DNA from 2 places in the Sporosarcina sp. FSL K6-2383 genome. Region 2 is predicted to be linked to the other one. Evidence: riboswitches for the same ligand, from Rfam matches in the RefSeq annotation. Region 2 holds a riboswitch; the other holds the start of a gene.
The links. Region 2 has a riboswitch for S-adenosylmethionine ahead of MKZ10_RS18175 (bifunctional homocysteine S-methyltransferase/methylenetetrahydrofolate reductase). Riboswitches for the same ligand answer to the same signal wherever they lie in the genome.
Positions count from the first base shown of each region.

Region 1: linked by a shared signal. The riboswitch ahead of metH (methionine synthase) and the one ahead of MKZ10_RS18175 (bifunctional homocysteine S-methyltransferase/methylenetetrahydrofolate reductase) in region 2 are both predicted to bind S-adenosylmethionine.

Region 1 is NZ_CP152017.1:242,952-248,143, reverse strand. It holds gene metH (methionine synthase) at 69-3,515, opposite strand; SAM riboswitch class I at 3,616-3,722, opposite strand; gene MKZ10_RS01395 (histidine kinase) at 3,889-4,074, shown strand; gene MKZ10_RS01390 (hypothetical protein) at 4,193-5,192, shown strand, end outside.
Region 2 is NZ_CP152017.1:3,599,491-3,604,682, forward strand. It holds gene MKZ10_RS18170 (iron-siderophore ABC transporter substrate-binding protein) at 1-560, shown strand, start outside; gene MKZ10_RS18175 (bifunctional homocysteine S-methyltransferase/methylenetetrahydrofolate reductase) at 680-2,548, opposite strand; SAM riboswitch class I at 2,671-2,778, opposite strand; gene selD (selenide, water dikinase SelD) at 2,930-3,979, shown strand; gene mnmH (tRNA 2-selenouridine(34) synthase MnmH) at 4,001-5,050, shown strand.

The sequences.
Region 1 (5,192 bases), 310 kb from region 2:
TTTCTAAAGTTAAAAAAGGCGTTCCCGTCAGTTGGTTAATCGACTGACGGAAACGCTTCTTTTTTTAATTAATCGACATTAAAATACCTTGCATCTGGATGGGCGAAAACAATTGCAGAAACAGATGCTTCTGGTTCCATCATGAATTCCTCTGTTAAATGGACGCCGATATCTTCAGGTTTTAATAGTTTGAATAACTTTGCTTGGTCGTCTAAATTTGGACATGCGGGATAGCCGAACGAGAAGCGTTGTCCCGTGTATTTTGCCGCAAAGCGTTCAAGCATTGTAAAGTCCGTTGGATCTGGAGTACCCAAGTGGTCGCGCATTTCTTGGTGAATCCGTTCTGCAAACCCTTCTGCAAGCTCAAGCGCAGTTGCTTGGAACGCATGGCTCTCCAGGAACTTACCTTCTGCTTTAAACTTGTCGGCGAAAGCTCGAACGCCGTGTCCTGCAGTCACTTGCATGAAGCCAACATAATCCATCACACCACTAGACACTGGTTTCAAATAGTCAGCTAGGCAAAGGAATGGCTCTTTGCTTTGGCGAGGGAATGTGAAGCGTTCAATTTCTTTTGTCACGTCTTCTGGATCGTACACGATGACATCATCGCCATCAGATTGTGCTGGGAAAAATTGATAAAGTCCAGATGCCGACAAGTTACCAGATTCTAAAAATTGAGTAACCATTTCATGTAGCTCCACCGCACGCGGCTCTTTATTTTCCAACATTTTATTAACATTGCCCCGCAGCCCAAGATGGTGACCAATTAATGTCCGCATGTTGACATACGGATAGAGATGGGGAACGGAATAGTCTTTTTGAATGCGGCGGCGTAAATCTTTTGGAACTACGACGGGTACATCTTCACGTACGGTTTTTACAGGCTTTGGTGCAATTACTTCTGGAGCATCTGCTAGCTTCGCTGCTTTAATGGCATCGTTTTCCGCACGTTTTGTACGTTGTTCATCCAATTCAATGAGCAAAGCTGCTTTTTCTTCTTTATTCTGAAGTCGATTGGCAAGTTCGAGTCCGAACATCGCATCTTTGGCATACAGCACAGGTCCATCGTATTCTGCGGCAATTTTTGTATCGGTAAATCGGCGGGTCAGTGCAGCCCCACCAACCATAATCGGTAAATCAATGCCCGCCGCTTTAAAGTCTTGGGCGGTGAGCACCATTTGTTGGGCAGATTTGACGAGTAATCCAGACAAGCCGATAATATCAGGCTTTTCTTTTCGAATGACGTCAATCAGTGTTGAAGGTGTCACCTTAATACCAATATCAACGACTGTGAAGCCGTTGTTGCTTAGGATGATTTCTACTAAGTTTTTCCCGATATCATGGACATCACCTTTAACAGTCGCTAAAACAATTTTCCCTTTACCTGTGTCACCCTCGGCTTTATCCATGAACTGCTCGAGGAACGCCACGGATGCTTTCATCACACCAGCACTTTGAAGTACTTCTGCAACAATTAGTTTGTTCGTATTGAATAAATGTCCCACTTCAGCCATACCAGCCATCAATGGTCCATTAATGATGTCAAGGGGTGCATCATACATCTCGAGGGCGGCTTCCAAGTCAGGAATTAAGCCCTCTTTTGTTCCTTCGACGATATAATAGCTTAGGCGTTCTGGAACGGTTTTTGGAATATCATCTTCTGTTTTCTCTTTTTTCTTGCCACGATAGAAATTAGTAAATTCGGCAAGCGTTTCATCTGTTGTGTTGAATAGTAAATCATTGGCCATTTTAATTTCGGCTTCCGGAATAGAAGCATAGCGTTCTAGTTTCTCCGTATTGACAATTGCATAGTCGAGACCTGCTTGCGTACAGTGATATAAATACACAGCATTCAATACTTCACGGCCGACAGGGGGCAGACCGAATGACACGTTACTGACACCGAGAATCGTCAAGGCGCGTGGTAACTTTTCTTTAATGAGACGAATACCTTCAATCGTTTCTACGGCAGACCCGATGTATTGCTCGTCTCCTGTACCGACTGGGAAAACAAGTGGATCGAAAATGATATCTTCTGGCGATAGTCCCCATTTATTGACAAGAAGATCATAAGAACGCTCTGCAACTTCGAGTTTCCGTTCACGCGTAACCGCCATTCCAGGTTCGTCGATTGTCCCAACAACGACAGCTGCACCAAACTTTTTGACAAGTGGCATTACAGCATCGTAGCGGTCTTCGCCATCCTCCAAGTTGATGGAGTTAATGATGACTTTCCCTTGTGAATATTTTAATGCTTCTTCAATAACCTTCTCGTCTGTGGAATCAATGACGAGAGGCACTTTCACTTTTTTGACAACTTCCTTCATGAATTTTGTGACATCCTCTAACTCGTCACGATCTGGATTAGCTAGACAAATATCAATGACGTGTGCGCCACCTTTTACTTGTGCACGCGCAATTTCGGATGCTTCTTCAAATTTGCCGTCAACGATTAGCTGTTTGAATTTCCGAGACCCGATAACATTTGTTCGTTCGCCAATTAATAGCGGACGCATAGAGTCGTCATACAGTATTGGTTCAATACCCGATACGACATGACCGTGAATCGTTTCGGGACCTTGGCGCGGCTTTTTATCAGCGACTACTTCACGAATCGCACGGATATGCTCAGGTGTTGTTCCGCAACAGCCCCCTACGATATTTAACCAACCTTTATCAGCAAAGCCTTGTAGTTTTTTAGAGAGAGACTCAGGTGATTCATGGTAATGACCTTCCTCGTCTGGAAGCCCAGCATTTGGGTAACAACTGACATAACTTGTGGCTAGGTCTGATAGTGAGCGAAGGTGGTCTGTCATGAACTCCGGACCTGTTGCACAGTTCAGGCCAACAGATAGTGGTTTTATATGCTCGATTGAAATATAAAATGATTCAATGCTTTGACCAGCTAATGTTGTTCCCATTGGCTCAATTGTTCCAGAAATCATAACAGGTAATTCTAGTCCTGTTTCCTCAAATGCACGCTTGATCCCTAATGTGCCGGCTTTGACATTCAACATATCCTGGCTCGTTTCCATCAATAGCAAATCACAGCCGCCTTCGATCAATGCTTTTGCTTGTATATAAAAGTCCTGTGTCAGGCCATCAAATGTAGCTCCGCCTGTAACGGATAATGTTTTGGTCGTTGGGCCCATTGCACCTGCAACGAAACGCGGCCATTCAGGTGTAGAAAAGTCTTCCGCACACTTTTTAGCTATTTGCGCAGCATGGAAGTTAATATCATGTGCTCGTTCACCCAAATCATAGTCATCGAGAACAATGGGTGTTCCGCCAAATGTGTTTGTGGAGATGATATCTGCGCCAGCCTCCAAATATTCGCGGTGAATGCGATTTAGGACATCGGGCTTTACGATATTTAAATACTCATTACAGCCATCGTATTCTTCACCACCGAAATCCTCGGCAGAAAGGTTGGCATTTTGTAGCATGGTTCCCATTGCGCCATCCATAATAAGTATTCTTTTCTGTAGTTGTTCTTCAATAGGGTGTCTCGGCATAGCTCATCACTCTCTCTTTACATCAATTATTTTGTAGCTTTTAAGAAAATAAAAAAAGCCTTCAAATAAAGAAGGCTTTACGAGTTTACGTAGTTGTCCCTTCTCATCTTCAGAACCACGGGGATTCTTCTGGAATTAGCACCAGTCCATATAGGCAGGTTGCTGAAGCTTCATAGGGCCAGTTCCCTCTGCTTCTCTTGATAAGAATAATTATGAAATTGTGAAATCCGCCGGAGGCAAACCCTCGCTGGATAAAGTTGAATAATTGAAATTATCATAACGTTATAATTTGCTTCCGTCAAGCAATCCTTTGTAGAAAGCTAGAAAGTCTATGGTAAGATGAAGATAATATGACAAACAGAAGGTGAACGAGTTGAGAGCATTTAAATATATTATTCCCATCATGATGATTGTCGGGACGGTTAGTATTATGATGTTGAACAAGAACCACCAAGAGGTCCCGCCTATGTCTCGCATTTATATTACGCTAGGTGCAATGGCCGTCAGTGGAATTTTAGCTTACTTTTTATTTCCAAAAGATGAAGAGAAGAATAAATGAAAAGAGACCGCTAGCGAATTTTGCTGGTGGTTTTTTCGTGAAAAGTGAAACGATTCTATAGTCTAATCGTATAAGAGATATGTGAAAAAAATCTTTGCTATAGAAAAGAGTGTTTTAGATGATTAATTTACTTATCTTCTCAATCATTACAGGGATTGTGTCAAGTTTAATTATTGTCCCGTTTGTGTTGAACAAAAAGGAGACGAAAGAGCCGGTTTCTTTTAACAAGGTCGCGGCTGTGGCTAGCACTGCTGTTGTAAGTACAATACTCGTGTTTGCCTTTTATTATCTAACCAATATGGATCGCAACTGGACGTCATTATGGGGTCCGCTACTCGTGGTCACTTTATTGGGCGCAGTTGTTGCGGGGAGTAAAGACCGCAAATTTAAGATTGTCTTATTACTAGGAGCAATTGCTTTCGGTGCTTATATCCTCAGCGCGCCTTTATTCAACGCAGATCAGAAATACAAGGCTGTCGAGATGGATCAGCAGGTGGAAATCAAAGCGTTTGATGAAACGAAAACACCGGCAAGTGTGCCGCCGAAGTTTGCACGTAACAAGATGAAGAAAGCGTTCGGTCAAGTACCGAATACGAGTTATTATGAATTAGGCAATTTACAAATTCAAAAAGTTGGCGATGATTTTGTCTACATCGCACCTGTTGAATTTTCGGGTCTTTTCAAGTGGTGGGCTGGGAAAACAACACCTGGGTATTTCACAATGAGTGCGACTGATTCGGCAGATAATCCGAAATTCGTGAAGGTTGAAATGACTTATACGCCTTCATCGTTTTTCCACAAGCAAGTGGAGCGTCATATGCGGATGGAAATGCCGAATCTCATTTTCTACGGGGATGTCCAGCTAGAAATTGATAATGAAGGAGTGCCTTATTATATCCGCTCATACGGGAACTTTATTACGGCACGCAACGGCTTTGATGTTCAAGGGATTGTAGTGGTTGATCCGGCGACGGGAGAGATGGCGAAATATGCACTTGCGGATGTACCTGCATTTATCGATGGTGCTGTTTCGCCTGAAGCAGTTAGTTTACAAAATAGTTATTTTGGTAACTATGTTCACGGATTCTGGAATTCGGTATTCGGGAAAAAAGATGTGA
Region 2 (5,192 bases):
TGAATAAAATTGCACCTACAATCATTTTAGAGGAAAGCGCCAATTGGCGTGATGATTTTCGCCTATTTGCAGAAGTACTTGGTAAAACACAAGAGGCAGATAACTGGCTGAAGCAATACGAAGATAAAGTTGCCGATGCTAAAAGCAAGATTGCTCCCCTCATCGACTCTGGTAAAACGGCTGTTGTCCTTCGTATTTTGCCTAAAGAATATCGTGTTTATGGAACAAAACAACAACTAGGTGGAATTCTTTATGGTGATTTGGGGCTTCAAGCTAGTGAAAGCGTAGAAGCCATCGGCAAGGCTGAACCTATTTCCATCGAGACTTTACCAGATTTTGATGCTGACTATATCTTTGTTCAAGTTGGGTTTCCAGTCATAGGTGGAGATTCCGATGCAGAGAAAAATTTCGAGGAAATGATGGACAGTTCACTTTGGAAAAACCTTAAAGCCGTCAAAAATAACCATATTTTCATCGTACCCTATTGGACATTAAGAGACTTTCCAATTATTAATGAGAAGTCTTTAGAGATTGTATCACAGCATATTTTAGCTGAATAAACAAAGCTAATACCGATATTCGGGCAGCTTTTCAATTGAACAGAAGACAGTATAATATATATTGCATTAAAAAGGTATCTTCCAGTTCACACAACGAACAAGGAAGATACCTTTTCATTTTAATGTACAATACTCGCTGTTCTCATGACCTTATTCGTCGCACCTGCATCTACTTTTTCATTAATGTACTCTGTCAAATCGACAGTCATATCGTAACGCATAAACGGCGTAATTAAATAGATCCCATGGAAATGCTCCAAAGCCACGTCAATCAATTCCTTCGCCACTGCAATACCTTCTCGCGTAGACTGTTCACGGTCTCCCGCAAATAGTCCCATTCTTGCACGGACTTCATCTGTTAGCTTAATACCTGGCACTTCATTGTGAAGAAACTCTGCATTTTGTGACGACGTCAATGGCATAATACCAATATAAATCGGCGCTTGAATATGCTTTGTCGCTTCATACAATTCAATAATTTTTTCTGGGCTATAGATTGGCTGCGTGATAAAGTAATCAGCCCCAGCATCTATTTTTTTCTCCATTCGTTGTACAGCTCGCTCGATATGACGCACATTTGGGTTAAAGGCTGCCGCCACTGTAAACGATGTTTTTTGTTGTAACGACTTACCTGACCATGAGATTCCTTCATTAAATTGCTTAATGAGTTGAATCAATTCAAAAGATGTCACATCGAAAACAGATGTCGCACCAGGAAAATCACCAATTTTCGTTGGATCTCCTGTGATTGCCAATAATTCAGTAATGCCCATTGTGTGCAGTCCCATAAGATGCGATTGCAAGCCGATGAGGTTACGATCTCGACAGGTCACATGGACAAGAGGCGTTGCACCAATATTTTGCTTCACTAATGATCCCATTGATGCATTACAAATTCTTGGGGATGCCAGGGAGTTATCAGCCAATGTAATAGCATCCACACCTGCATCATGCAAAGCCTGTGCCCCTTCAAAAAACTTAGCCGTGTTTAGATGCTTAGGCGCATCCAATTCCACAATAATCGAATGCCGCTTTTTCACTGTTTCAAGCAAGGTCGGTTTATCCAAATCCTTCGATTCTGTAGCACTCACCGGAGCTGAATGCTCTTTCACTTGCTTATCTTGCACATGTACCCGATTCGTTAGCCCTTCTACCAGTGCGCGAATATGCGCCGGCGTAGTACCACAACATCCTCCTAGTAAACCAACACCCTCCTTACGGAAATTAAGCGCCAGTTTACCAAAATAATCGGGTTCATTTTCATACGTTAATTTGCCATCCGTATAGCTCGGGAAGCTAGCATTCGGGTACACAGCCAATAAGGCATGTTTCGGCAATGGGACTTCCTCTAAAGCTTTTAACATATGGTAAGGCCCTAATCCACAATTAACTCCCACAACATCCGCACCTATCACTTCCAACTGCTGCAAAGCATCTGCCAGCGCCAAGCCATTTTGTAGCACTCCTGCTTCATGCATCGAGACATTCGTAATAATTGGAATATCCGTCGCTTCCCGTGCAATTTTGAGCACTGCTGTTAATTCATCAAAATCATAATAGGTTTCTAATAAAATGCCATCCACACCTTCAGCAAGCAGGCATTGTAGTTGTTGCTTAAAGCTTTGCTCGATTTCTTCTTTTGTACCAATCAGTGTTTTGGAGCCATGAATGCCACCAATCGTCCCGAGAATAAACGTATTTTTCCCGGCCGCTTTTTTAGCAATAGCAACGGCTGCCCTATTGATTTCTTCGACATTATCCTCTAGTCCATAACGTGCTAATTTTATGTAGTTGGCGCCGTATGTATTCGTTTGAATCACATCAGCCCCTGCCTGAATATAAGCTTGATGAATATTTAACACTTGCTCAGGATGTGTCAAATTTAGCTCCTCAAAACAACGGTCTACCCCATTTGTATACAGCAATGTTCCCATCGCACCATCACCAATCAAAATACGCTCTTTCATCGTCTCAAGTAAATTTGCCAACTGTCTATCCCCTCTCTATTTTCACCTTTTATTTATCCTGTTTTAAAAATTAATATAGAAACAAAAAAGCCTCTTCCTTTAATTGAATAAAGGAAGAAGACTCTACATTTGACTAAGTCTTTTCCTCATCTATCAAGCCGATTTCTCGACTTGCTGGAATTAGCACCGTACCAATTATGGCGGTTGCTGAGGTGTCAATGGGCCAGTCCCTATACCTCTCTAGATAAGAAAAACTATTATTAAGTTAAATTTCTGTTATTGATAACCATACGCTATTTAGTGAAAATTAGCAATACCTTTTTGGGAAGTGATGAATAATAAGCATTTCCCATCATTGTGTTAAGATTAATAACAGGTTTACAATCGAAAGGTGGATGCACGATGGACAATACGATTCCAGTAAAATTGACTTCACTCACAACAAAAGGCGGCTGCGGCTGTAAAATTGGACCTGCTGATTTAGCGCAAGTATTGCGTAGTCTTCCTCCTGCAACACCTGATCCTAATTTACTCGTTGGTCTTGATACAAGTGATGATGCAGGTGTTTATAAACTAACGGACGACATTGCAATGGTGCAAACGCTCGACTTTTTCACACCGATTGTTGATGATCCTTATGATTTCGGGCAAATTGCGGCGACCAATGCGATTAGCGATGTCTATGCGATGGGTGGTAAACCAATTACAGCACTCAATATTGTAGCTTTCCCGATTGCCACTTTAGATAAAAACATCCTTGCAGCCATTTTACGCGGCGCGGGTGATAAATTAAAAGAAGCTGGCGTTACACTGGTCGGCGGACATTCCATCGACGATCAGGAACCGAAATTCGGACTGGCGGTTACAGGAGTCGTTCACCCCGATAAAGTACGGACCAATGCCGGAGCTAAGCCTGGCGATAAGCTGTTATTAACAAAACCGATTGGTGTTGGTATTTACACGACTTCATTGAAAAATGGATTATTGACTGAAGATGAAGTGGTTGAAGTGACAAAAGTGATGACTACACTTAATAAAACAGCTGCAGAAGCAATGGCTACATATGATGTCCATGCTGCCACTGATGTAACAGGCTTCGGATTATTAGGACATACATCTGAAATGGCCAAAGCAAGTAACGTTGGCATTCATATACATGCCAACCAAGTACCTGTTTTACCACGTACAAAAGAACTTGCCGCAGTAGGTAAAGTACCTGGAGGCACAAAAAATAACTTTGCTCATGTAGCGGATATCGTAACGTATGCAGATACATTAGATCAAATTGATCGTTGGATTTTATGCGACGCGGTCACTTCTGGTGGATTGCTCATTGCACTAGCAGAACATGAGGCCACCAACTTGTTGAATGACCTTCAGCAACAAGGCGTTGATGCACGAATCATCGGAGAGGTAACAGAGGACAACAAAGGTCGTATCACGGTTTCATAATTTAGCTAGAAGGTGAAAGAGATGTTTAAAGACTTGACAATAGACGAATTATTGGCTGTGCAAGCAAAGGGACCACATACATTTATTGATGTTCGGTCCCCGAAAGAATTTAATGAGGCCACAATTCCTGGAAGCATCAATATTCCTGTTTTTGATGATGAAGAACGAGCTGAAATTGGAACGCTATACAAACAGGTCGGGCAAGATGTCGCCAAGGATAGGGGACTTGAAATCTTTTCGAAAAAACTGCCCGACTTCATCCGCGCCTTCAAAAACATTGATACACCGATGACCGTATTTTGTTGGCGTGGCGGTATTCGCAGTAAAACGGCCGCCACTGTCCTTGATTTAATGGGTATCCATACAACTCGGTTGACAGGTGGGGTTCGTACTTTTCGACAATGGGTCGTCCATGAGTTGGAACGTGAGGACTTCGCACCGACCTTTGTTGTACTTAACGGCTATACCGGATCAGGCAAAACTGCTATTTTGAAGAGGCTAGCTGACAAAGGATTTCCCGTCCTCGATTTCGAACATATCGCGGGCCACCGTGGTTCTATTTTCGGTCAAATTGGACTGGAGCCAAGCAATCAAAAGAAATTCGACTCACTGCTCGTTCATGAATTGGTTCGACTGAGAACAGCACCGTATGTTTTCATCGAAGGCGAAAGTAGACGGATTGGCAAAGTCAGTATGCCTGCCTTCTTATTCCATAAAAAAGAAACAGGCGTACAACTCAGCATACACTTACCTATTGAAGAACGAGTCAATAATATTCTTGCTGATTATGAGCCACAAAAATATCCAGTTCATTTCAAAGATGCCTTTCAAATTATTAAAAAACGGCTGCATACCCCCATTGCCAAACAAATCGAAGATGACTTGGCAATCGGTGACTTTGCATCAGTTACAAAACTCTTACTCGAACACTACTACGACCCGCGCTATGAGCATTCTATCCATCAGCATACAGAGATTGAACATGTTCATATCACTGCTAGCAATATGGACGATGCTTTTCGACAACTACTTTTGATTATCAGAAATTTAAATCTATGTAAGTTAAAATAAGGAAATAACCGTACAAATTATATACCACTTTACATTCATCCCACTACTAAGGAGAGATTGAACTTCATCTCACCTTAGTAGTGGGGACTTCTGCCGATTCAAGTTAAAACCACACACTTTTAACACGACGATTACATATACA